DNA from 3 places in the Ferdinandcohnia salidurans genome. Region 1 is predicted to be linked to each of the others. Evidence: predicted binding sites of a transcription regulator. Region 1 holds the regulator's gene; each other region holds the start of a gene.

What was found. Region 1 encodes Rex, which represses fermentation and respiration genes when NADH is low (regulators of the CRP and FNR family bind a similar motif). Its sites were predicted from a motif close to TTGTGAAATATTTCACAA; they were not measured.
Region 2: the regulator Rex is predicted to act here: its motif matches at 4,478-4,495, upstream of ACFSFW_RS13335 (TIGR04053 family radical SAM/SPASM domain-containing protein).
Region 3: the regulator Rex is predicted to act here: its motif matches at 5,447-5,464, upstream of ACFSFW_RS17565 (DoxX family membrane protein).

What each region holds. Positions count from the first base shown of each region.
Region 1 is NZ_JBHUEK010000027.1:4,964-13,005, forward strand. It holds gene ACFSFW_RS19040 (ABC-F family ATP-binding cassette domain-containing protein) at 51-1,985, opposite strand; gene moaC (cyclic pyranopterin monophosphate synthase MoaC) at 2,120-2,602, shown strand; gene ACFSFW_RS19050 (redox-sensing transcriptional repressor Rex) at 2,631-3,290, shown strand; gene ACFSFW_RS19055 (twin-arginine translocase TatA/TatE family subunit) at 3,326-3,517, shown strand; gene tatC (twin-arginine translocase subunit TatC) at 3,534-4,283, shown strand; gene ACFSFW_RS19065 (YdiK family protein) at 4,320-4,529, opposite strand; gene ACFSFW_RS19070 (CPBP family intramembrane glutamic endopeptidase) at 4,533-5,258, opposite strand; gene groES (co-chaperone GroES) at 5,603-5,887, shown strand; gene groL (chaperonin GroEL) at 5,943-7,568, shown strand; gene ACFSFW_RS19085 (DUF4363 family protein) at 7,743-8,042, opposite strand, start outside.
Region 2 is NZ_JBHUEK010000020.1:68,358-76,399, forward strand. It holds gene ACFSFW_RS13295 (heme-copper oxidase family protein) at 1-992, opposite strand, end outside; gene ACFSFW_RS13300 (DUF2249 domain-containing protein) at 1,007-1,213, opposite strand; gene ACFSFW_RS13305 (DUF2249 domain-containing protein) at 1,200-1,451, opposite strand; gene ACFSFW_RS13310 (Crp/Fnr family transcriptional regulator) at 1,572-2,261, opposite strand; gene ACFSFW_RS13315 (hypothetical protein) at 2,420-2,557, opposite strand; gene ACFSFW_RS13320 (DUF2249 domain-containing protein) at 2,764-2,994, shown strand; gene ACFSFW_RS13325 (molybdenum cofactor guanylyltransferase) at 3,146-3,751, shown strand; gene ACFSFW_RS13330 (DUF5316 domain-containing protein) at 3,920-4,213, shown strand; gene ACFSFW_RS13335 (TIGR04053 family radical SAM/SPASM domain-containing protein) at 4,550-5,674, shown strand; gene ACFSFW_RS13340 (Crp/Fnr family transcriptional regulator) at 5,717-6,421, opposite strand; gene modB (molybdate ABC transporter permease subunit) at 6,594-7,247, shown strand; gene ACFSFW_RS13350 (cupredoxin domain-containing protein) at 7,384-7,908, shown strand; gene ACFSFW_RS13355 (cbb3-type cytochrome c oxidase subunit I) at 7,923-8,042, shown strand, end outside.
Region 3 is NZ_JBHUEK010000025.1:663,869-671,910, forward strand. It holds gene acsA (acetate--CoA ligase) at 574-2,283, opposite strand; gene ACFSFW_RS17550 (ABC transporter ATP-binding protein) at 2,302-3,015, opposite strand; gene ACFSFW_RS17555 (ABC transporter permease) at 3,036-3,866, opposite strand; gene ACFSFW_RS17560 (aliphatic sulfonate ABC transporter substrate-binding protein) at 3,918-4,913, opposite strand; SAM riboswitch class I at 5,029-5,138, opposite strand; gene ACFSFW_RS17565 (DoxX family membrane protein) at 5,489-5,992, shown strand; gene ACFSFW_RS17570 (hypothetical protein) at 6,041-6,199, opposite strand; gene ACFSFW_RS17575 (aldo/keto reductase) at 6,308-7,225, shown strand; partial or broken gene ftsZ (cell division protein FtsZ) at 7,268-8,042, opposite strand, start outside.

The sequences.
Region 1 (8,042 bases):
GATGGGGATATCTTTATTTTGTTAATAGGTGTATAGTTCTAGGATGATAGTTATCCACTAACTTCGTGGAGAGACTCCCATTCTTCCATAAGAGCTTCAAGTTTTGCTGAGGATTTTTCGTTTTCTTCATTAATTCGTTGAACTTCCTCATGATTTTGATAGACTTCTGGATCACAGAGAAGCTGTTCATTTTCTTCAATTTTCTCTTCTATAGTGGAAATTTCCAACTCAATTTCTTCTATTCTGCGTTTTCGTTGACGCTCAAGCTTCTTTAATTGTTTTTCTTGTTCATAGGATGTTTTTTCTTGGACCACTTCACGTTTGACGTTCTTTGACTCTTGAGCTTCAAGTCTTGCGAGTTCCTCCATTTCAAACTTCTTTTCAAGGTGGTAATCATAATCACCTAGATATTCCGTAAGTCCTTCACTGGATAACTCAAACACTTTTGTTGCAATGCGGTTGATAAAATATCGGTCATGGGAAACAAAAAGAATCGTCCCGGGATAATCGATTAAAGCATTTTCAAGTACTTCCTTGCTATCAAGGTCTAAGTGGTTGGTAGGCTCGTCAAGAATGAGAAAATTTGATTTCTCCATCATTAGCTTTGATAGGGCAAGTCTTGCTTTCTCGCCACCACTTAAGGTTGAAACGGTTTTTAGCACATCATCCCCTGAAAAAAGAAAGTTCCCGAGAACCGTACGGATTTCTTTTTCAGATTTTAGAGGGTATTCATCCCATAATTCATTTAATACTCGTTTGTTCGAGGTGAGGTCCGCTTGTTGTTGGTCATAGTAACCGATGGTCACATGTGAACCAAAGCGAAATGTTCCATCCACGTTGTCGAGTTTTTCAATAATTGCTTTTAATAAGGTTGATTTTCCGATTCCGTTTGGACCCACTAATGCGATGCTATCTTCACGGTAAATATTGAAATTGATATTTTTAATAATCGGTTTGCCTTTTTCATACGAAACGGTGATATCTTTTGCACTTAGTACATCATTTCCACTTTGTCTTTCGATTTCAAATCGAAAGGAAGCCGATTTTTCATCACCTAATGGCCTGTCAATTAGCTCCATTCTGTCAAGCTGCTTTCGTCTACTTTGGGCACGCTTGGTGGTTGAAGCTCGAACCAGGTTTTTAGCGATAAAATCTTTTAGTTTTTCCACTTCTTCCTGTTGTTTTTCATATTTTTTCAGCTCAAGCTCATAGTTTTCAGCCTTGAGTTTTAAATAGTTGCTATAGTTTCCGACATATCTAGTGCTTGTGTGTCTAGAAATTTCATAAACTTGGTTGACCACTTTATCAAGAAAGTAACGGTCATGGGATACGATTAACAGTGCGCCAGGGTATCCTTGTAGATATTGTTCAAGCCACGTAAGCGTGCTAATATCAAGGTGGTTTGTTGGCTCGTCCAAGATTAACAGATCAGGCTTGGTTAGTAATAGTTTACAAAGGGCAAGGCGTGTCTTCTGACCACCGCTTAAGCTGGATATTTTGGTTTGGTAGTCTTCTTCTGTAAAATTAAAACCATGTAGAATTGATCGAATATCAGCTTCGTATTGATAGCCACCCTTTTCCTTAAAATCAACCTGTAGCTGATCATATTCTTCGAGTAATTTCTGGTAATCAACCGGATTTTCAAAGAGGGACGGGTCTCCCATTTTAACCTCTAGGTTTCTGAGATCTTTTTCAAGCTTCTGTAAGGATGCAAAAACAGTTAGCATTTCCTCCCAGATGGTGAGATTTGATTCAAGCCCTGTATTTTGGGCGAGGTAATCAATGGTAACGCTTTTTGGCTTGATAATTTCACCGCCATCATGTGACATATGGCCGGCAATAATTTTTAAAAGTGTTGATTTTCCAGCACCGTTTCGTCCAACGATGGCAATACGGTCACGAGTTTGTACTTCTAATTTTATATTCGATAAAATAAGATCAGCAGCAAAATACTTTTTGAGCTGATTTACTTGTAGTAAAATCATGTTATTTCACCTCTTGTTTCTATCAACAGTGTATCTTATATTACTTAATTAGAGCAACTGCAATGATATTGTTCACAGATGTATCAAAGACAGATGTGATAAAATAGTGTATAGTTTATGGGAGGGTTTGTTTTATGTCATCATTTACCCATTTTAATGAGCAAGGTCGCGCCAAGATGGTCGACATTACGGAAAAGTCAGATACTGTCCGTACAGCAATTGCAAAATCAAGTATTACTGTAAATAAAATCATTTATGAGCAAATAATAAATAATGAGGTTAGTAAGGGTGATGTCCTTGCTGTTTCTCAGGTTGCGGGAATTATGGCAGCCAAAAAGACGTCGGAGTTAATTCCGATGTGTCATCCATTGGCATTAAAAGGTGTTGATATACGTTTTAGCTGGACGACCCAAGATGAATATGTCTTACATATCACGGTTACAGTTAAAACAAAGGGCAGTACAGGTGTGGAAATGGAAGCACTTACCGCTGCATCTGTTTGTGCGCTAACTGTGTATGATATGTGTAAAGCGGTTGATAAAGGAATGGTCATTGGACCAACTTATTTGGCTGAAAAAACGGGTGGAAAGAACGGAGATTTTAAAAGGGAGCTATAGTTAGTTCCAAGTTAGTGGAGGAATTAAGGTGAATCTTGAACAATCAAAAATACCACAAGCAACTGCCAAAAGGCTGCCACTTTACTATCGATTTTTGAAAAATTTGCATGCCTCAGGAAAGCAGAGAGTTTCATCTGCAGAATTAAGTGATGCGGTTAAGGTAGATTCCGCCACAATTCGGAGAGATTTTTCTTATTTCGGAGCATTGGGAAAAAAAGGATATGGCTATAATGTCAATTATTTATTATCCTTTTTTAGTAAAACCTTAGATCAAGACGAGTTAACGAAGGTTACTCTAATCGGTGTAGGGAATTTAGGTACAGCATTTTTACACTACAATTTTTCCAAAAATAATAATACAAAAATTGAGCTTGCGTTTGATGTGGATTATAATAAGGTAGGTAGTAGTATTGGTGGAGTACAGGTATGCCATCTTGATGACCTTGAAAAAGAATTGCCTGATGATGTAACGGTAGCCATTTTAACGGTGCCGGTTGGGGCAGCTCAGTCGATTACAGACCGCTTGGTCAATAAAGGGATCAAGGGTATTCTTAATTTTACTCCAGCAAGAATCAATGTACCTGAACATATTCGGGTCCATCACATTGATTTGGCTGTAGAACTACAAGCTCTAGTATATTTCTTAAAGCATTATTCAAATGATTCAAATGATTCAAATGAAGAATAAAAATAGATCTTACAATTGTAGGGAGGTGACTTACAGTGGGAAGTCTTGGATTCGGTAGTATTTTACTGATTGTATTTGCAGCGTTATTAATCTTTGGACCGAAGAAGTTACCTCAACTAGGTAAAGCAGCAGGTAATACATTGCGTGAGTTTAAAAACGCAACAAAAGGTTTAGCAGATGATGATGACGATGATGTTAAGAAGAATGAAACTCAAGATGTGAAGTAATGATAGGATGAGTCACATGAACGAAAAAGAAATGTCCGTCTATGATCATATTGGAGAGTTACGAAAACGACTGATCTACATAGTCGTTTTCTTCTTCATTGTTGCATTAGGCAGCTTTTTTCTCGCAGAGCCAGTTATCCTTTATTTGCAAAATGCTGACGAAGCAAAAGAGCTGACAATGAATGCTTTCCGTATGACAGATCCAATTAAAATCTATATGCAATTTGCTTTTATCATTGCCCTTGTTATCTCGTCTCCTTTTCTCCTTTATCAGCTTTGGGCCTTCATCAGTCCTGGCTTATATGAGAAGGAAAGAAAGGTAACCTTGAGTTATATTCCGCTTTCGGTAATCCTTTTTTTAATAGGAGTTTCATTCTCCTACTTTATTTTGTTCCCATTTGTAGTGAACTTTATGACAAGGTTAGCGGAGCGCCTTGATATCAATCAGGTGATCGGGATAAACGAATATTTTCAATTCCTGTTGCAATTGACTTTACCGTTTGGCTTTTTGTTTCAATTACCAGTTATTGTGATGTTTTTAACAAGATTGGGAATTGTAACACCGATGTTTCTTTCTAAAATAAGAAAGTTCGCGTATTTTATTCTATTAGTCATCGGAGGTTTAATCACCCCTCCTGAAATAATCTCGCATTTAATGGTTACAGTCCCGTTGTTCGGATTATATGAAATCAGTATTCTCGTATCAAAAAGTGCCTACAGGAAGGCATTAAAAGCGGAAATGGAAGCGGCAAATTCAATGGAGTAGAGATAATTCCATAAAAAAATAACCTCCGATGTGAGGTTATTTTTTTGTTTTTGCGATTTTTTTTATTTTACTGTGCAGGACAAACATTCGGATTGCCACACCAAAGTCGAAGGTTGCGACAATTGCTAGAAGAATCGTAGAGAAGTTCCAAACGGTCTCTGCCGCACTATTAATCGCAATATAGGTAAACAGAGTCCCCATTAGCGCGTAAATGATGCCCATTACAAAAGGTGAAGTTCTTCGCATAAATTAAAAGCCTCCAATAAATGTCTGTTGCAGCTTCTCGGCTTGCTTCATGATCCTTTCTATATCATCTGCAAAAATCGTTTGAACCACTACAACAAAAGTATTCATTGCAACATGTGCAAAGATTGGAACGATAATCCGCTTTGTTCGTACATAAAGGAAGGCAAAGGTAAAGCCCATCGCTGTATAAATCAGAAGATGCGTAAAGTCCATATGCACTACTGCAAAGATTAACGAACTAATCAAGGCAGAAATGAAAAAGTTGAATTTTTTATATAACGATCCAAAAATAATTTGGCGAAAGATAATTTCCTCAAGGATTGGCCCAATAATGGAAACGACGATTATAAGCAGTGGCAAGGATTTTACCAAGGCCATAATTTCTTGGGTGTTCTCGGAACCAGCCTCAATTCCAAGTAAATGAATCTCAATATTTGCTGCAATAACCTGAGCAGTCATTGCCATAAATATACCTGCAATTGCCCATCCAATCGCTTCCCCTTTTGAAGAACGATGAAGACTTAGATGTCTTTCCTTAATATCTTGTCTTAATAAAAATAATACGATCGGAAGTGCCGCAACAAAACTAACAACAGTCCAAAGGGCAATAATCGTATTTGGGTCTAAACCATCTCCAATGCCTAATAGCAATAGAAGAGGGATACCTAAAATTCCAGAGAACTGCATGATAATGTAAGTTAATATGACATACCAATAACGAGCTTTCATGAAAATCTCCTTTAGTAGTTGGAATAAATATCAAGTTTTTATGCTTTTGTCCACTTTTTGTATTGTATCATATATTCACTTATATCCATTAGTATTATGCAAATCCAAATTTTCATTGAAAGAAATTAGATTGTTGGTTTATTTTTCCTTTCATTAACATAGGATAGATAGGTGGGCCAAGTTTCGCTTAATAAAATAGAATTTTTTTGCAAATTTCTATACCAAATGACTTGCAAAATAGGTAGAGATTATTTAATATAATAATTGTGTTAGCACTCATGTTGGTCGAGTGCTAATAAGAAGACGAAACTAATTATTTATATTATTTGAGGAGGTTGTTTCACTTGTTAAAGCCATTAGGTGATCGCGTTGTTATTGAACTAGTTGAATCAGAGGAAAAAACTGCAAGCGGAATTGTATTACCAGATTCTGCAAAGGAAAAGCCTCAAGAAGGTAAAGTAGTTGCTGTTGGTACAGGTCGTGTATTAGACAGTGGTGAAAGAGTAGCTTTAGAGGTTGCGGTTGGTGATCGCATTATCTTCTCAAAATATGCTGGTACTGAAGTGAAATATGAAGGTACTGAATACTTAGTATTACGCGAAAGCGACATTTTAGCTGTAATCGGTTAATAGAAAAACAGCATTTTATATCATAGAATCTTAATTTTTTGAGGAGGGCTTAAGAATGGCAAAAGAAATTAAATTTAGTGAAGATGCTCGTCGCGCTATGCTTCGTGGTGTTGATGCATTAGCAAACGCTGTAAAAGTAACATTAGGACCAAAAGGACGTAACGTGGTTCTAGAGAAAAAATTCGGTTCACCTCTTATCACAAATGACGGTGTAACAATCGCTAAAGAAATCGAATTAGAAGATGCATTCGAAAACATGGGTGCTAAACTAGTTGCTGAAGTTGCTAGCAAAACAAACGATGTAGCTGGTGACGGTACTACTACTGCAACAGTTCTTGCTCAAGCGATGATTCGTGAAGGCTTAAAGAACGTTACTGCTGGTGCAAACCCAATGGTAGTTCGCAGAGGTATTGAAAAGGCTGTAACTACAGCTGTTGAAGAATTAAAAGCTATTTCAAAACCAATTGAAGGTAAAGAATCTATCGCACAAGTTGCTGCTATTTCTTCAGATGACAGTGAAGTTGGCCAATTAATCGCTGAAGCAATGGAGCGCGTTGGTAACGACGGTGTTATTACAATTGAAGAATCTAAAGGGTTCTCTACTGAACTAGAAGTAGTAGAAGGTATGCAATTTGACCGTGGATATGCATCTCCATACATGGTAACTGATTCTGACAAAATGGAAGCAGTTCTTGAAAATCCATATGTGTTAATTACTGATAAAAAGATTTCTAGCATTCAAGAAATCCTACCAGTATTAGAGCAAGTAGTTCAACAAGGTAAGCCATTATTACTAATCGCTGAAGATGTTGAAGGTGAAGCACTTGCAACTCTAGTTGTGAACAAGCTTCGTGGTACATTCAATGCAGTAGCTGTTAAAGCTCCTGGATTCGGTGACCGTCGTAAAGCAATGCTAGAAGATATTGCTATCTTAACTGGTGGTCAAGTAATCACTGAAGATTTAGGTTTAGACCTTAAATCTGCTGACATCACTCAATTAGGTCGCGCTTCTAAGATTGTAGTAACAAAAGAAAATACAACTATTGTTGAAGGTGCTGGCGAATCTGACAAGATCGCAGCTCGCGTTAACAATATCCGTGTTCAAATGGAAGAAACTACTTCTGAATTTGACAAAGAAAAATTACAAGAGCGCCTAGCTAAATTAGCAGGTGGAGTTGCAGTAATCAAAGTGGGTGCTGCTACTGAAACTGAACTAAAAGAACGCAAACTTCGTATTGAAGATGCTCTTAACGCAACTCGCGCAGCAGTTGAAGAAGGTATCGTTTCAGGTGGTGGTACTGCACTTGTGAACGTATATAATAAAGTAGCTACTATCGAATTAGCTGGAGACGAAGCAACTGGTGTGAACATCGTACTTCGTGCTCTAGAAGAGCCAGTTCGTCAAATCGCTCACAACGCTGGTCTTGAAGGATCTGTAGTTGTTGAACGCTTGAAAAACGAAGAAATCGGTATTGGCTTCAACGCAGCAACTGGTGAGTGGGTAAACATGATCGACGCTGGTATCGTTGACCCAACTAAGGTTACTCGTTCTGCACTACAAAACGCAGCATCTGTATCAGCTATGTTCTTAACAACTGAAGCAGTAATTGCTGACATTAAAGAAGATGCTCCTGCAATGCCTGACATGGGTGGCATGGGTGGAATGGGCGGCATGATGTAATAAACCGCTCAACCCCTTGATATATAAGGGTATTTAGGCGAAATGCCAAACATAAGGTAAATATAAAAGAGGCTTCTCATAAGTTAATCAAACTTGTGAGAAGCCTCTTTCTTTTGCTTACGTTAATGGGCGATGCATTGGTGTAATAATAGTGGAATAAACTAGACCTTATTTTTATTTTGCCAACTTATCCCATAGTTCATAAAAATAATAGATTTCTTCCATAATTGCTTTGTCATCTTTCACTTCTATGCCACCTTTTATTCTCGCGAGGGTCTCATTTATCTGGAATATATATTCTTTCTCTACACTAAATTGAATTCTCCGAACAATCTTTTTCCATGCAGTTTCAGCATAATTGATATTATTACTAGCTTTATCCCAATTTTTTTCTTTAATGTCAGCTTCTATCTGGTGTACGGTCTCATATAATCGGTCGTCTTTTCCTAGAGGTTTTTTTAATAAAGAGCCACT
Region 2 (8,042 bases), on a different contig from region 1:
TTATATAAATAGCCAAGAATGCTACCCGCAATCCACAAGAAGAGATAAAGAAAGACAAGTACCCCATAAATTTCGTAATACCCTGGAAGGAACGCAAGAACCATCCCAAAAAAGTGAATAACTAATCCAAAACAAATGGCAATTAATGAAAAAATAAATGGTTTATCAAGCTTTTTCTTTAATCTAACCTTGATGATAGTGGAAATATGGTAAGAAAATAAGGCGAAACCTGCAAAAAGCAAGGCCATCCCAACTTGTAACAATAAGTTCACTTCAGTAATAAAGCTGCAAATGGTTACGACAAGTCCGATGGCGTAAACAGTATAGACCCAACTTGATAGTTTCATCGAAAATCCATGTGCTAACGAAAACATAGGGACCATTTTATAGGAAAAGCCGAAAATTAAAAATGTAAACCATCCTGCCACACCTAGTAGCATATGACTTTTTAGAACAGCAAAATGATCTAGGTGTGCTATGCCAGCTCCTAAATTAACAATCAATAGAATTCCTAGTGAAATAGTGACTAGCAAACAAATTAGAGCACTACCAACGAATGCCGTTAGAATGTTTTTCTTTGCCTGTTTTTTTATTGTCATAAACATTTGAACAAGAAATAATAATATTCCAATTACAGCAAGTGAACCTGTAAAAATAGAAATGGTAGGTGAAAAAGATAGAGTAATACCAAATCCACCAAAACCAATTGCTGTTATCCAAAATTGAATAAATCCGAATTTTTCACTCCAAATCGGAGTTAAAAAGGCTACCGGTACAAGCTGATACATTGCCCCCATCGCAACCATTAAGGCCCAACCAAGAATGAGTAAATGAGCTGATGATAGGATGGCAGGGGTTCTAAATATCCCATCAATCACCATATGTCCATTAAATAGGAGGATGACTTGGGATGCGACTAATGCCACAATACTAAAAATAATGAATGAAAGCGGTAGCCTGATATTTGTTTCATTTGATAATTGAGGGATCATTATCAAGCAGCTCCTTATTTTGTAATCTCAATTTGAAAGCCGCCTTCAGGATGTGGTTCTGTTATGTGCTTGTAGCCAAGTTCTTCAAGCTGTTCATATAGAAACATGGGTCTACGATCATTAATAATCGTCAATGTTTCACCTTTGTTTAGTTTCTCGAGAGCCTTTAATGTTCTCATCATTGGTGTAGGAGGCTCAAGACCTCGATTATCTAATATCATTATTTGTCACCTCTTTAGTAAAGGTAACCTTCCAATGTTTTTTATCAATTTGCTCTGCCACGTTTGAAAATCCTTTTGCCTTTAAAATAGGAAATAAAGGAGTCGGTTTAAAAGGCGCGTGTAAAATAAAGGTATCCCCATCCTGTAAAGGTTTAACGGCTTCCATAATCTTTTGAAAAGGCTCAATTTTATTTTTAAGATCTTCCCTAACATCTACTTCTACTACTTTTGATTCCATCTGAGAGTCCCCCTTATCTAACGTTTATAACCTAATGATAATCATTTTCAATGAGAAACGTTGTGACATGAATCACAAATGTGAATTTTATTTAGGATTGTCCGTCAGGCTGGAATTAGCTCAGAAAATTTCATCATGCAATTTCATATGATCTAATAAGTAATAACCATCAGTAGTCAGGTCAACAATATGTTTCTTTTTCAATACAGAGATCGTTCGACTTACCGATTCACGTGTTGTTCCGATCATATTAGCGAGTTCTCGATTTGTAAAATGAGTTGTAAGTTTAAAGCGATTTCCAGTCTTTTCACCATTACTCCTACAAAGACGAAGTAAAAGCATAATGATTTGTTCTTGGGTGCTTAATAAAATTTGTTCTTCTAGTCTTTTTTGAAGGTCTATGATTTTTTCACCAAGCACTTTAAAAATTTTAATGCAAAGCTCTGGGTTTTTTAGCAATATCTCTTCAAACTTATCAATGGGGGTGAAGATGATATTTGAATCCTCGATTACTTCGGCATGTGCGGGATATCCGCCTTTTCGAAAAAAGCCAGCATGAGGAAACATTTCACCTGCTTCTAATACGGAAACAATTTGTTCCTTCCCGTGCATATCAGACTTATAAATTTTTACTTTTCCTGATTGGATGAAAAATACACGATCAAGTGGATCGTCTTGCATAAAGATAAACATCTTTTGTCTATATAATCGTGACTGTGAAATTTCTACAATTGGGTCGAGTTCTTCTGATGTTAGTTCCCGAAACAAGGGTACTCCTTTCAATTGTTCACGAATCGATGGTAGTCCCATCTGTCTCACTCCTTGTTCAAATAAACTATATATGCGGTTACTCAACATTTAGTGTAACAATTCCACTTTTTAAGACAGTGATTTAAATCATAGTCGGTGAGAATGACAATCAATGTTCGAAAAATGGACACAAAAAAGCTAGGAGCAAAACTCCTAGCTTAGTTAGCTTGCTTTTCTTCAGCACAATCAAAGCAAAGTATCCCATTTTTATCATCTAATACAACACCATTTATAAAACCATCTAAACAATAAATTTCTTTTTCACATTCCTTACATTTTTCTACAAATTCCTTCATATATTCTTCACCCCGTTATTTCTTTTAAACTCCACAATCATGAAGAATGACAAGATGTTTACGTGGGATATTCATGTTCAATCTAATTATCGCATAGTTTTCGGCACATATGATAAAAAACATACGTACATAGTGATTAGCTTCACAACATGAGCTAAAAAGACTCGGGTACAATGGACCCATAAATCAAAAGGAGGAATATTAATATGGTATTTGCAGCGAAAGTAAACGCACCAGATTATGCACCGAAGGATAAGCACCCAACAATATTTAGAACCTTTGATAGTTTACAACCAGGTGAAATCATGGAGCTATCAAATGACCATGATCCAAGACCACTCCAATATCAGTTTATGATGGAGCGCGGTGATGCATTTACTTGGGAATACCTTGAACAAGGCCCAGATGTATGGCGCGTTGCTATCGGTAAAAAGTAATAACCAATCACAGATTCCGATCTCTCACATAGTGTAGGCATCGTCTTTAAAGACTTTGTCTACACTTTTTTTATCGTTCACTTTGATTTTTCGTTTGGTAGGCTGTTCCAATCATGCTACTATGGAGAAAAAAGCAAAGGGGTGTTTAATGATGAAAATAACGACAATCGTAGGTGTTCTTTTGGCTGGTGGGGAATCAAGGAGATTTGGAAGCCCTAAGGCATTTGCCCAATTTCAAAATAAATATTTTTACGAATATGCAATTGATGCATTAAAAGATAACGTGGACCAACTTTATATTGTGAGCCATCCTGTATTAGAAGAGCAATTTCGTAACGAATCTTCGGTTTCCATTATTCAGGATATACCTGGATTTCAGGGAAGGGGACCACTCGCTGGCATTTTCACAGTCATGCAAAAAACATCCTCAGATTGGTATGTAATCTTACCTTGTGATACACCTTTTGTTACAGACAAACTAGTAAAGCAGCTTATTTCTTTTACAAAGGATCAAAGTATTGATGCAATCGTACCTATTATCAATGACAGACAACAACCATTAAATGCCGTGTATCATGCTAGGGTTGCAAATAAAATAGAACAATTACTTAAAGTAAATAAATTAAAAATGAGCCAGTTATTAGACACTTGCAACGTTAAATTTATAACCGATCATGACCTTCAGCTTCAAGGTATGGAATTTGAGAATATCAATAACAAAACTGAATATGAAAAAATAAAGCAGAACCCAATTTGAGGACCACACGATATGTGTCAAAAAGACGTTGCCATTGGACGTGGCAACGTCTTTTTTACCTGAAATAACGAAAGGCTTTTGTTTTTATTATTCAAGCCTATCACTCATAATTTTCAGAAAAATGTGATAAAATAAGAATATAGAGTTATCTGGAAGGAGGTATTATGTTTGAGAGTAGGCTTAATTTTAGGTATAGTAACCTCTGGACTTCTACTAATAATTGGTTTGTCTACTCGTCAATTTGAAACATATTCAGTTATTTCTGGGACCCTGGGTATAATATGCTTTTTGCTTGCAGGAATTGTATCTGATACCTTTATAAGTGGTGATCGGGCAAGAGCGAACTATTACACCGAAAGCAAAAAAGACCGCAAAAAAAGAATTCGATATTCCTATTTGTTTTTCCTCTTGGGGGCTCCAAACCTACTTGTAGCTGTAGTGTTAACCCTCAATTACATTTAATTTCTTCAAAGAATATTTCTTCAATTCAATTTTCATATAGTTTTGATGTCTAGCTCCAGCGCCTAGCCCCTCGAGGTCATAAGCCAATCAGTCAAGAAGGATAAAAGGCATCCTTCTCGCCAGCTTTTCTTATGCTTGTCGGACTTGCACACGATGTGCTGACGTCTACGTTTGTCACAGGACGTGGCAGTAGTTAGTAGACGTTCAATTTCTAGGCGCTTGCGCTTTTCCATATTTGTGAACAATTTTAAACACCTCCGTTTTCTGTGATGTACCTCACATTGCTCACTATTCTATAGTGCTAAAATGTGTACATTAATAAAGGAGGTCTGCCTCATGTTTGAAAGAGACTATAACGAAGATCCATTTATTGTGATTTGGGAGCTTACAAGGGCTTGCCAATTAAAATGTTTACATTGCCGTGCTGAAGCTCAGTATAAAAGAGACCCTAGAGAGCTTTCCTTTGAAGAGGGGAAAAAGCTAATCGACCAAATATATGAGATGAATAATCCGATGCTTGTGTTCACAGGTGGGGACCCATTAATGCGACCTGACGTCTATGATATTGCCGAATACGCAATTAAAAAAGGTGTGCGCGTCTCCATGACACCAAGTGCAACACCAAATGTAACAAAAGAAGCCATTCAAAAGGCGAAAGAAGTAGGATTAGCTCGTTGGGCATTTAGCTTAGATGGTCCTACTGCTGAAATTCATGACCATTTCCGCGGAACAAATGGTTCATTCGATTTAACAATGAGAGCCATTAAATATTTACATGAACTTGAAATTCCCATTCAGATCAACACTGTAATTTCAAGATATAATGTCCATGCATTAGATGAAATGGCAAAATTAGTTGAGGACCTCGATTGTGTATTATGGAGCGTCTTTTTCCTTGTACCTACTGGTCGTGGAAAGGAAACGGATATGATTTCCCCAGTTGAACATGAAAAAGTATTCCGCTGGTTGTATGACCTAAGTAAACGTGTGAAATTTGATATAAAAACGACTGCTGCGCAACACTATCGCCGTGTAGTTATTCAATCAAAAATGCGTGAAACAAAGGATGCGGAACAACAAATCCGCTATAAGGATGCTCTTATGCAAGGGAAAACGGGGCAAATTGATGGACTTGGAAGAGCGCCACAAGGTGTAAACGATGGGAATGGATTTGTCTTTATTTCTCATACTGGAGATGTGTATCCAAGTGGATTATTACCTGTAAAAGCAGGAAATGTTCGTGAGACCCCACTTGCTGAAATTTATCGTGAATCCCCAATCTTCAAAGATTTGCGTAATCCTGATAAATATAAAGGAAAATGTGGAGTATGTGAATTTAGACATGTATGTGGTGGATCACGTTCTCGTGCATATGCCATGACAGGTGATTATATGGAGAGCGAACCATTCTGTGTATATATTCCGGAAGTACTTCGTAAGAAAGAAAAAACAGTACAATAAAATATCAAAGACCCATGGGAGCCCATGGGTCTTTTCTTTTGGTTATTCAATACTACAATATTTAGCTGGACATTCCTCGCACTGTATTGCTTTTTTGATATATCCTAAATCGTGAATGGTGATATAGCCCTTGTGAACAGAAATGATATCTTTCACTCGTAAATCATGCAGCATCCGATTTACACTTTCTCTTGTGGTTGCACAAAAATTAGCTAGTTCCTGATTTGTCAGACGTAGGTCAATTAAAGTGCCGTTTTCCTTCTCAACCCCATAGCTGTTGGTCATTCGAATTAAGGTGGAATATAATGCTCCTTTTTTACCTAATAATACAAGGTCTCTAAACTTTGTTTGTGTTTTTCGAAAATGATCACTCATCCACTTCATAAATTCAAATGCAAGAGTTGTATTTTCAAAGAGTTTTTTTTCTAATTCATCCTTTTGAATTACGGCAATTTCACAATCCTCCAATATCCTGCAATCAAATAAATATTTAGGTTGATCTGTAAATAATGTCAACTCTCCGACGATTTCATTTTGACTACAGATTCGAAGCGATAATTCATTGCCATCCGATGTCCCTTTACTTACCTTTACACGCCCTGATAGAATCAGATAGAGCTCAGAAGCTTTCATGCCTTCGCGAAATAAATAGGTTCCTCTTTTCATATTGATGACTTGATTAGCTGATTTAAGAAGCTCAGTTAATTCATCTGAAATGGTTGATTGATGTAATGCTAATTGACTCATAGGTACCACCTTCCATATAGGAATGCTATACTTGTTTCTAAGAAAATCATATAATGTTAGGCATACGGTAGGTGTATAATAAATCACACTTACTTCATTTTTGAAGCTTAATACCTTGGAAAATAAGGATTCCTGACATTTTGAACATTTTTTAACAATTGAGGTTTGTATAATGGAACTTACTTTTTGGTCACCTATTAAACTATCGATCACCATCGCCATAACGGCAGGTTGTATTGTCTTACTCCTTGGCCTAATATTAGGTAAATGGATGGCACATAAGCAATTTAAAGGCAAGCTCTTTCTGGAAACATTGTTAATGCTGCCACTGGTTCTGCCCCCATCGGTTGTTGGTTTTTTGTTAATTGTGATTTTTGGACGAAATAGTTTTGTAGGAACGTTTCTTGAGAAATTAACAGGACAACCGATTATGTTTACGTGGTGGGCTGCTGTTATTGCTTCTACTGTTGTTGCATTTCCGTTAATGTACCAATCTGTTAAGACAGGCTTTCAAACAGTAAATACGGAAATTGAGGATGCGGCTAGAACGGATGGAGCAAATGAATTTAGTATATTTCTGTACATTTCGATTCCTTTATCGATTAAAGCAATTGTAACGGGTTTTATCTTAAGTTTTACTCGAGCACTTGGGGAGTTTGGTGCAACCCTGATGTTTGCTGGTAATATACCTGGAAAAACACAAACACTGCCAACAGCAATCTATGTTGCCATTGATAGCGGAAATATGGAATTGGCTTGGCTGTGGGTATTAACTACAGTCTTCATCTCATTCCTGATGCTGGCGTCAACCTATTTAATTAAATAGTCGTCATAAAAAGATGCATTCTTGACAAGAATGTGTCTTTTTTTGTTTCAGTCCCATTTTGTGACAAACTTAACAGATTTATGGTCGAGCAATATGTGACAATCTTGCTGAAAAGAGAAATTAGGAGGGGGTTTCTTTGTACCAAACAGCAGCTTGGTATCTTTCCATTATATTAATGGCTTTAATTACCGTTATTTTTATTACCGTCGTATTAAAAACCAATAAAAGAAGAGAGTATGAACCAATTCAGAAAAAATGGTACCGTTTTAGAACAATTTATTTCTTAGTTCTACTTGTTGTATTTGGAACTTTAACGTACTTAACACTACAAGATCTTCCATTTGAAAGACCGGTATATGGACAAGAAGAAAATCCAGTCATTGTCGATGTTGAAGCTATTCAATTTGGATGGAACATGAGCCAAACTGAATTCAAGGTGGGAGAGCCAATTGAATTTGATATCACAAGCTCAGATGTAAACCATGGCTTTGGTATCTATGACAAAGACATGAATTTATTAGCACAAACTCAGGCAATGCCAGATTATACAAACACGGTTTACTACACATTCTCGGAGCCTGGGACATATCAAATTTTATGTATGGAATACTGTGGGCTTGCTCACCATCTCATGGTTGGTGAAATTGTCGTAACAAATTAAGGAGGGAGTTAACAATGTCTACTAATATGGTAATGGGAGGGACAAATAACTCCCGAAACAAAACAATCGCTATTTATCTACTAACAGGTAGTCTCATCATTTTAGCAATGATGGTATTTGGAGTCTTAATGCTT
Region 3 (8,042 bases), on a different contig from region 1:
TTTCTGACTCGGATGACCGATACAACCTGCCGCGTGTCGCAATCAACTAGGTTTTCTGACTCGGATGAACGCTGCAACCTGTCGCGTGTCGCAATCAAGTGGGATTTCTGACTCGAATGAACGATACAACCTGTCGCGTGTCGCAATCAACTGGGATTTCGGACTCGGATGACCAATACAACCTGTCGCGTGTCGCAATCAACTCGGATTTCTGACTCCGATGAACGATACAACCTGTCGTGTGTCGCAATCAAGTGAGATTTCTGACTCGGATGAACGATACAACCTGTCGCGTGTCGCAATCAACTCGGTTTTCTGACTCCGATGAACGATACAACCTGTCGCGTGTCGCAATCAACTCGGATTTCTGACTCCGATGAACGATACAACCTGCCGCGTATCGCAATCAACTGGGGTTTCTGACTCAGATGACCGATACAAACCTGTCGTGTGTCGCAATCAACTATTTCGTTACTTTTGAACAATTTCATAGTAAGTTCCTTTATTAAAAAAAAACAGCGCAAGTCCATACTCGCGCTGTTTTCACACATATATTAATCAAGCACACTCGGCTTATTGAAGGACTTCCCTTGCAAGTTCTCGTGCTTTTAGCTCTCTTCTTAAAATTTTACCGCTAATCTTTGTTTTCGGCAGTTCATCCAATACTTCAATTTCCCTTGGAGCGGAATGTGCCGCAAGATGTTGTTTTACAAACACGCGGATATCCTCTAGTAAATCTTTCGTTGGACTGTAACCATTCTTTAGAACGATAAAGGCCTTTACGATTTCCCCTCTTATTGGATCTGGCTTTCCGATGACACCGGCTTCAGCAACCGCTTGATGTTCAATTAGCTTACTTTCGACCTCAAATGGACCTATTCGCTCTCCAGAAGAATTAATCATATCATCGCTTCGCCCTTGGAAAAACACATAACCATCCTCATCTAAAATAGCCAAATCACCTGATACATACCAACCATTTACAAAGTATGAATGATATTTCTCTTCATTTTTCCAAACTTCTCTCATGATTGATGGCCACGATGCCTTAATGCCAAGGTGACCAACCTGACCATTTGGAAGCGGATTTCCGTCATCGTCGATTATTGCAACTTCAATACCTGGAAAAGGTCTTCCCATTGAGCCCGGTTTAATGACCTCAGATGGAAGATTGACGATCAATTGTCCGCCCGTTTCTGTCATCCACCATGTATCATGGATTCTTTTCCCTAAAGTTTCAATCCCCCAGGTAATAACTTCAGGATTTAACGGTTCTCCCACACTTAGAATATGCCGTAATGAACGTAAATCGTATTTATTTAGCACTTCATTGCCCTCTGCTTTTAGCATCCTGAATGCTGTAGGGGCACTATACCAAACCGTTACCCCTGTTTTTTCAATTGTGGAATACCAGGAATCTGCATTAAATCTCCCACCGTTAACGACAATTGTGGCACGATTTAGCCAAGGAGCAAAGATTCCGTACACCGTTCCTGTCACCCAGCCGGGATGTGCTGTACACCAATAAATATCATCCTCTTTTAAATCAAGGACCCATTTTCCCGTTTGGTACTGCTGAATCATTGCGCGATGGGCATGCACAATTCCCTTTGGTTTCCCGGTTGACCCACTTGTATAGTGAATATTAAGGCGATCTTCAAGCTCCAACCATTCTATGACACTGTTCTCGCATTTCGTTTCTGGTAGTGCTTCTACAAGTGAGATTTCATTTTCCTGACACCTCTCTGGCCCCTCCGTAATAAACACTGTTTCGAGGGAAGGCAAGTCTTGTTTTGGGACTCTTTTTACCAAATCCGAATCTGTGATTAGGAAACGACCCTCACAGTCCGAAATCCGATCCCTTACCGCATCCTCCATAAATGCTTCAAAAAGCGGTCCTGCAACGGCTCCTATTTTAACCGCCGCAATCATCGCAATATACATTTCCGGATTTTTCGGCAAAAAGATAAACACAATATCTCCCTTATTCACTCCGTACTTTTTTAACACCGATGCTAGATGGTCCGACTTTTCTTTGATATTTTTAAATGTGAAAATTTGTTCCTCATCGTCATTTATGTAGTGAAGGGCGACTTTGTCTCCATACCCATCTTCTACATGCCTGTCAATACATTCATAAGCCATATTGACTTGCCCTGTCTGATACCAACTAAAATCCTTTTCAACCTCTTCCCACGAAAAGTCCTTATACACCTGTTCATAGTCTTTTAGATTATAGGTCTCATCAAAAGGTCTTATCGCACCTAATTGTGTGGTTGTCAATTCAACTCTCCCCTTTCTTTAGCTTAATAGAGATAATATTTCTGCCTTCAATTGTGCCAATTTTATATCCCCACGGGACCTGGGTTTTGGATCATCAATTTGTATCGTTTGATAGATTTCACCCGGTTGCCCCTTTAAAATTACAATCCGGTCACATAAATAAAGTGCTTCATCGATATCATGAGTAACGACGATCATCGTTGATTTGTATTTCTCCCAAATCGTCAGCAGCAAATCCTGCAACTGCATTTTAGTAAATGCATCAAGTGCACTAAATGGCTCATCTAATAGTAAAACTTGAGGTGCTGTGATAAGTGCACGAGCAATCGATACTCGTTGTGCCATCCCACCGGAGATATCCTTTGGATAATGATTTTCAAATCCTTGCAATCCTACTAGCTTTACATATTCCTGAGCTTTTTCACCTTTCTTACTATCATTCTTTAAACCAAACGAGATATTTTCTAATACTGTCAACCATGGCATTAAACGCGATTCTTGAAAAATAACGCCAACCTTTTCATGAACGGACTTAATTATGTCACCGCTTATTTTCACCGTACCTGTATATTCGGAATCTAATCCAGCTAGGACACGCAATAAGGTGCTTTTTCCACACCCACTCGTACCTAGTACACCCACAATTTCACCTTGTTTTGTTTCAAGGTTTATATTTTTAAACCCTGTCGTACCGTTCGAAAAGGTTCTAGAGACATTTTGAACTGCCAGCATCTTTATTCATCCTTTCAGGTCTACTTCACAAAGCTGTCCTGCCAGTGAAGTGTTTTTTCCTCTGTTTTCTTCAAAATGGAGTCCGTTATTTTACCTAAAATCGCAAATAGTACAATGCTTGCGATGACCGTTTCAGGAGAATAGGAGTTTTGGCCAACAACAAGCAAATATCCAATCCCCTGACTAGCACCCATTAATTCAGCCGCAACGACAAACATCCACCCTAGCCCTAACCCGCTTCGGATTCCTACTAAAAAAGAAGGAAGGGATGCAGGCAATATAACCTTTCTAATTAACTCAAACGTTGAAAAATTATAGATTTTCCCTACCTCGATCAACTTTCGGTCAACACCTTGAATGCCTGACACGATGTTTAAATAAACCGGAAAAAACACTCCAACTGCGATTAGTGTAATTTTTGACGGTTCTGCAATCCCCATCCACAGTATAAAAAGGGGCACCCAAGCAAGGGACGGAATCGAACGGAAAGCCTGAATCATCGGGTCGAGTAACTGTTCCGCAATTCTAAAATAGCCGACCAATGAACCAAAGATAACAGCAGCAACAACTCCGATTAGAAAACCAAAAAAGATTCGATATAAAGTAATGCCGATATGGCCCCAAAGACTTCCATCTCCAGCAAATTCAATTATTTTCGCAAGGATAACCGTTGGTGCTGGCATAAGATGCCCTTCAAGGACACCAATATGGCTTAAATATTGCCAAACCACCAGTAAAATAGCTGGGATGATACTCCCAAGTAGGATTACTTTTACACTTCCCGATAACGCAAACTCACGCTTTGACTTCACCTTAATTTGTCTAGTCAACGCTCCGCCTTTTGTGCTCATTTTAACCTCTCCTATCACGAGGGAGTGCCGTTACGAAAGAGGCACTAACCTCTATTGTTTAATTACGTTTTCCGCAAACGTAGGATTAATTAATTCTTCAACTAGTTGATCCAATTCAACATCTTTTCCGATGATGTCCTGTGCTTGAAGCACCTTACCCGCTTCTGTTAATGCCTCAATTTGTATTTCACCAGGAACGGGATTAGAAAAATCATTTCGTTCATTTAATTGTTTATTTGCAACTTCAATATCAATATTTGCGGACTTAGCTAAAATTTCCGCTGCTTCTTCAGGATTTTCTAACACCCATTTACGGGCCTTTTCGTAAACCTCAATGACTTTTTCAACGTACTTAGGATATTTTTCCGCAAACTCTGAACGCACATTTAAGGTTCCATACGTATTAAAATCTGCATTGCGGTAAAAAAGGTTCGCATCCGTTTCTAATTCAACTCTTGCCATATGAGGATCTAACCCTGACCATGCATCTACCTGACCAGAAGATAACGCTGCCGCTCCATCTCCATGCTGTAGATTAACGATTTCAACATCTGAAGGACTTAACCCTTCCTCATTTAATGCACGTAATAGAAAAATATATGGATCTGTCCCGATGGTTGCCGCAACCTTTTTCCCTTTTAAATCACTTATACTTTGTATCTTTGAATCTTTATTTGCCACTAATGCTGTCCACTCTGGCTTTGAGTAAATATACACGGATTCAATTGGAGCTCCCTTTGCTTTAGCCATGAGAGCTGCTGCCCCTGCAGATGAACCGAAGTCCGCACTTCCACTATTTAAAAATTCTAATGCTTTATTACTTCCTTGACTTAAAACAAATTCAACCTTAATTCCCTCTTCTTTGAATGCTTCCTCAGCCCACCCAAACTCTTTTAACACAAGACTTGTAGGCGAATAAAAGGCATAATCTAATGTGATTTTTTCAGGTTTTTCACTTCCTTGGCTAGCTTTGCTTGAGCTATTCGAACAACCTACAATTCCGATCAACAGTAATACAGCAGTTAAGAAAACGCTTATTTTTTTCATGTTTATACCTCCAGTATTTTTATAGGCAAACTAGGAATAGTACTAATACAAAAACTAACTTTCATACCCTGACGATAAAAAAATCCCTCTTCTATAAGAAGAGGGATTTTTCCTCCTCTTATCTTTCAGGTGTTTTCACCTGATGGAATTAGCACCTTTTCAAGAATAATCTTGAAGGTTGCCGGGTTTCGTAGGGCCATGTCCCTCCACCGCTCTGGATAAGAGTCCTTTATTCAATTAATACGTTCTAGTTTTACTTTATAAATGGATTATAGATTGTAAAATACCCAAAGTCAAACACTTTTTCAAAAATTTTCCCTTATTTAAATTTTCGGTGATTATATAATCACCTATACAACACTTTAAAATTGGGCCTAAAAATACAACCAAAAAACAATTGTGTCATATTTGTGAAGCCTATTGCTTTAATTGAAAATCCGCTGTATATTAAGAGTGTAGAAAGTTAGTGAAAAACTTCACAAACTAACTACAAAAGCTGGCAGCTAAAGCAATCATATTTTTTTTAAAACATCTTGTGAATAATTTCACAATATAAAATAAAAGGGGAGATTAAGATGAGAACATTCTTAAAAGGACCTAAAATGGCAATTATTTGGACAGTATTACGTGTATGGTTAGGTATTCAATGGCTAGAAGCTGGTTTTCATAAATTAACTGGAGGATTTGACGCAGGCGGATTCCTACAAGGAGCACTTGCAAAGGCTGGTGGCGAACACCCAGCAGTAGCAGGTTGGTACGCAACATTCCTAGAAGGCTTTGCCCTTCCAAACGTTGAAATCATTAACGTACTCATTCCATGGGGCGAAGTTCTAGTTGGACTTGGATTAATCTTTGGTGCTGCAACAATCCCAGCATTAATCGCAGGTGCATTCATGAACCTGAACTTCTTACTTGCTGGAACAGTTAGCACAAACCCAGTACTTTACACATTAGCAGTAGTTCTCTTATTCGCAGGCGCTGCAACATACTACTATGGTGTAGATAGATTCGCAGTTCCATTCCTAACAAAACGAATCAACGCGAAAAAAGATACTAAAACAGCAACAACAACTGCATAACTAAAAAAGGAGTTCCTCCCAAGTTTTGGGGGAGCTCCTTTTTACCTTCTACTCATCATCGATCTCGCCGTCACCGATCTCATCTTCCTCTTCGATCTCTTCAATGTCCTCGCCTTCCTCAGGTCTTTCGTCATCTCCACAACCCATTAAGAAAAACATCGGAAATGCTAATAATAACAGCATGAATAAACGTTTTATTCGATTCATCACAAAACCTCCCTTTTTTCTATACTTTCCAATCCATATCGAAATATGTAGACTAGAAATGGGCAACAGTAATAACAGTCCTATATTAAAACTTGGAGGTTTAACACAATGCGAAAAATAAAACTAGGCACCAGTTCACTAGAGGTTCCAGTTGTGGCAGTAGGGTGTATGAGAATCAACTCATTAGAGAAGCCTGAGGCAGAAGCGTTTGTGCAAACGGCATTAGAAAACGGAGCGAACTTTTTTGACCATGCCGATATTTACGGTAGTGGTACTTGTGAAGAAATCTTTGCAGATGCAATACATATGAACGATGATGTAAGGGAGAAAATTATTCTTCAATCAAAATGTGGCATTCGAAAAGGTATGTTTGATTTTTCAAAAGAACATATCCTTAATTCCGTTGACGGAATCTTAAAACGACTTAAAACGGACTATCTTGATGTTCTCCTTTTACATCGTCCGGATGCCCTCGTTGAGCCTGAAGAGGTTGCAGAAGCATTCGATGTGTTGGAATCCTCAGGGAAGGTTCGTCATTTTGGGGTATCTAATCAAAAGCCGATGCAAATACAGTTATTAAAAAAATATGTAAAGCAACCAATTGTCGCAAATCAGCTGCAATTAAGCATCCCAAATGCCCACATGATTGCAAGTGGCGTTACAGCTAATATGCAAATTGATCAATCCATTAACCGTGATGGAGATGTCCTTGATTTTTGCCGATTGAATGACATTACCATTCAACCATGGTCACCTTTTCAATATGGTTATTTTGAAGGACCTTTTCTCGGCAATGAAAAATGTCCAGAATTAAATCAAAAAATTGATGAAATTGCAGAAAAATACAGTGTATCGAATACGACCATTGCAATTGCTTGGCTATTACGTCATCCAGCTAACATGCAGCCGGTAATTGGAACCATGAATATAGAGCGATTAAAGGATTCCGTGAAGGCAAGTGAAGTTCAGTTATCCCGTGAAGATTGGTACAGTATTTTTCAAGCTGCTGGCTATCTACTTCCTTAAAAGGCAAAGAGGCACCTCCAAAAGGGATGCCTCTTCTCTTTAATTTTCAGTAAATCCTGTCGCAATGACTGTCACGATAATTTCATCTTTCAAATTGTCATTAATGACTGATCCAAAGATCATGTTTAGATCTTCATGTGTTGCTGATGAAATCACGTCAGCCGCTTCTTGTATTTCGAATAGGCTTAAATTTCTTCCGCCTGTAATATTTAAAATGACACCACGTGCTCCGCTTATAGATGTTTCAAGAAGTGGACTATTGATTGCTTTATTAGCCGCTTCAACTGCACGCCCGTCCCCTTTTGCCATACCGATTCCCATCAAAGCTGTTCCTCTATGTGACATGACTGTTTTTACATCCGCGAAATCCAGATTAATTAAACCTGGTACCGCAATTAAATCGGAAATCCCTTGTACCCCTCGAAGGAGAACATTGTCTGCTTCGCGGAAGGCTTCAATCATCGGTGTACGCTTATCGACAATCTCCAATAATTTCTCATTGGGAATGATTATTAAGGTATCAACCGCTTCCTTCATTGCATCAATTCCTGCATCTGCATTAACAGCACGCTTACGGCCTTCAAATCGGAATGGTCTTGTTACAACGCCTATTGTTAATGAGCCTAGCTTCTTAGCGATTCTTGCAATTTCTGGTGCTGCTCCAGTACCAGTACCACCGCCCATTCCAGCTGTGACAAAGACCATGTCCGCTCCTCTTAAAGCATCCTCAATCTCTTTCTTGCTTTCTTCAACGGCTCTCATCCCTATTTCGGGATTGGCACCCGCACCAAGCCCCCGCGTTAAAGATGCACCAATT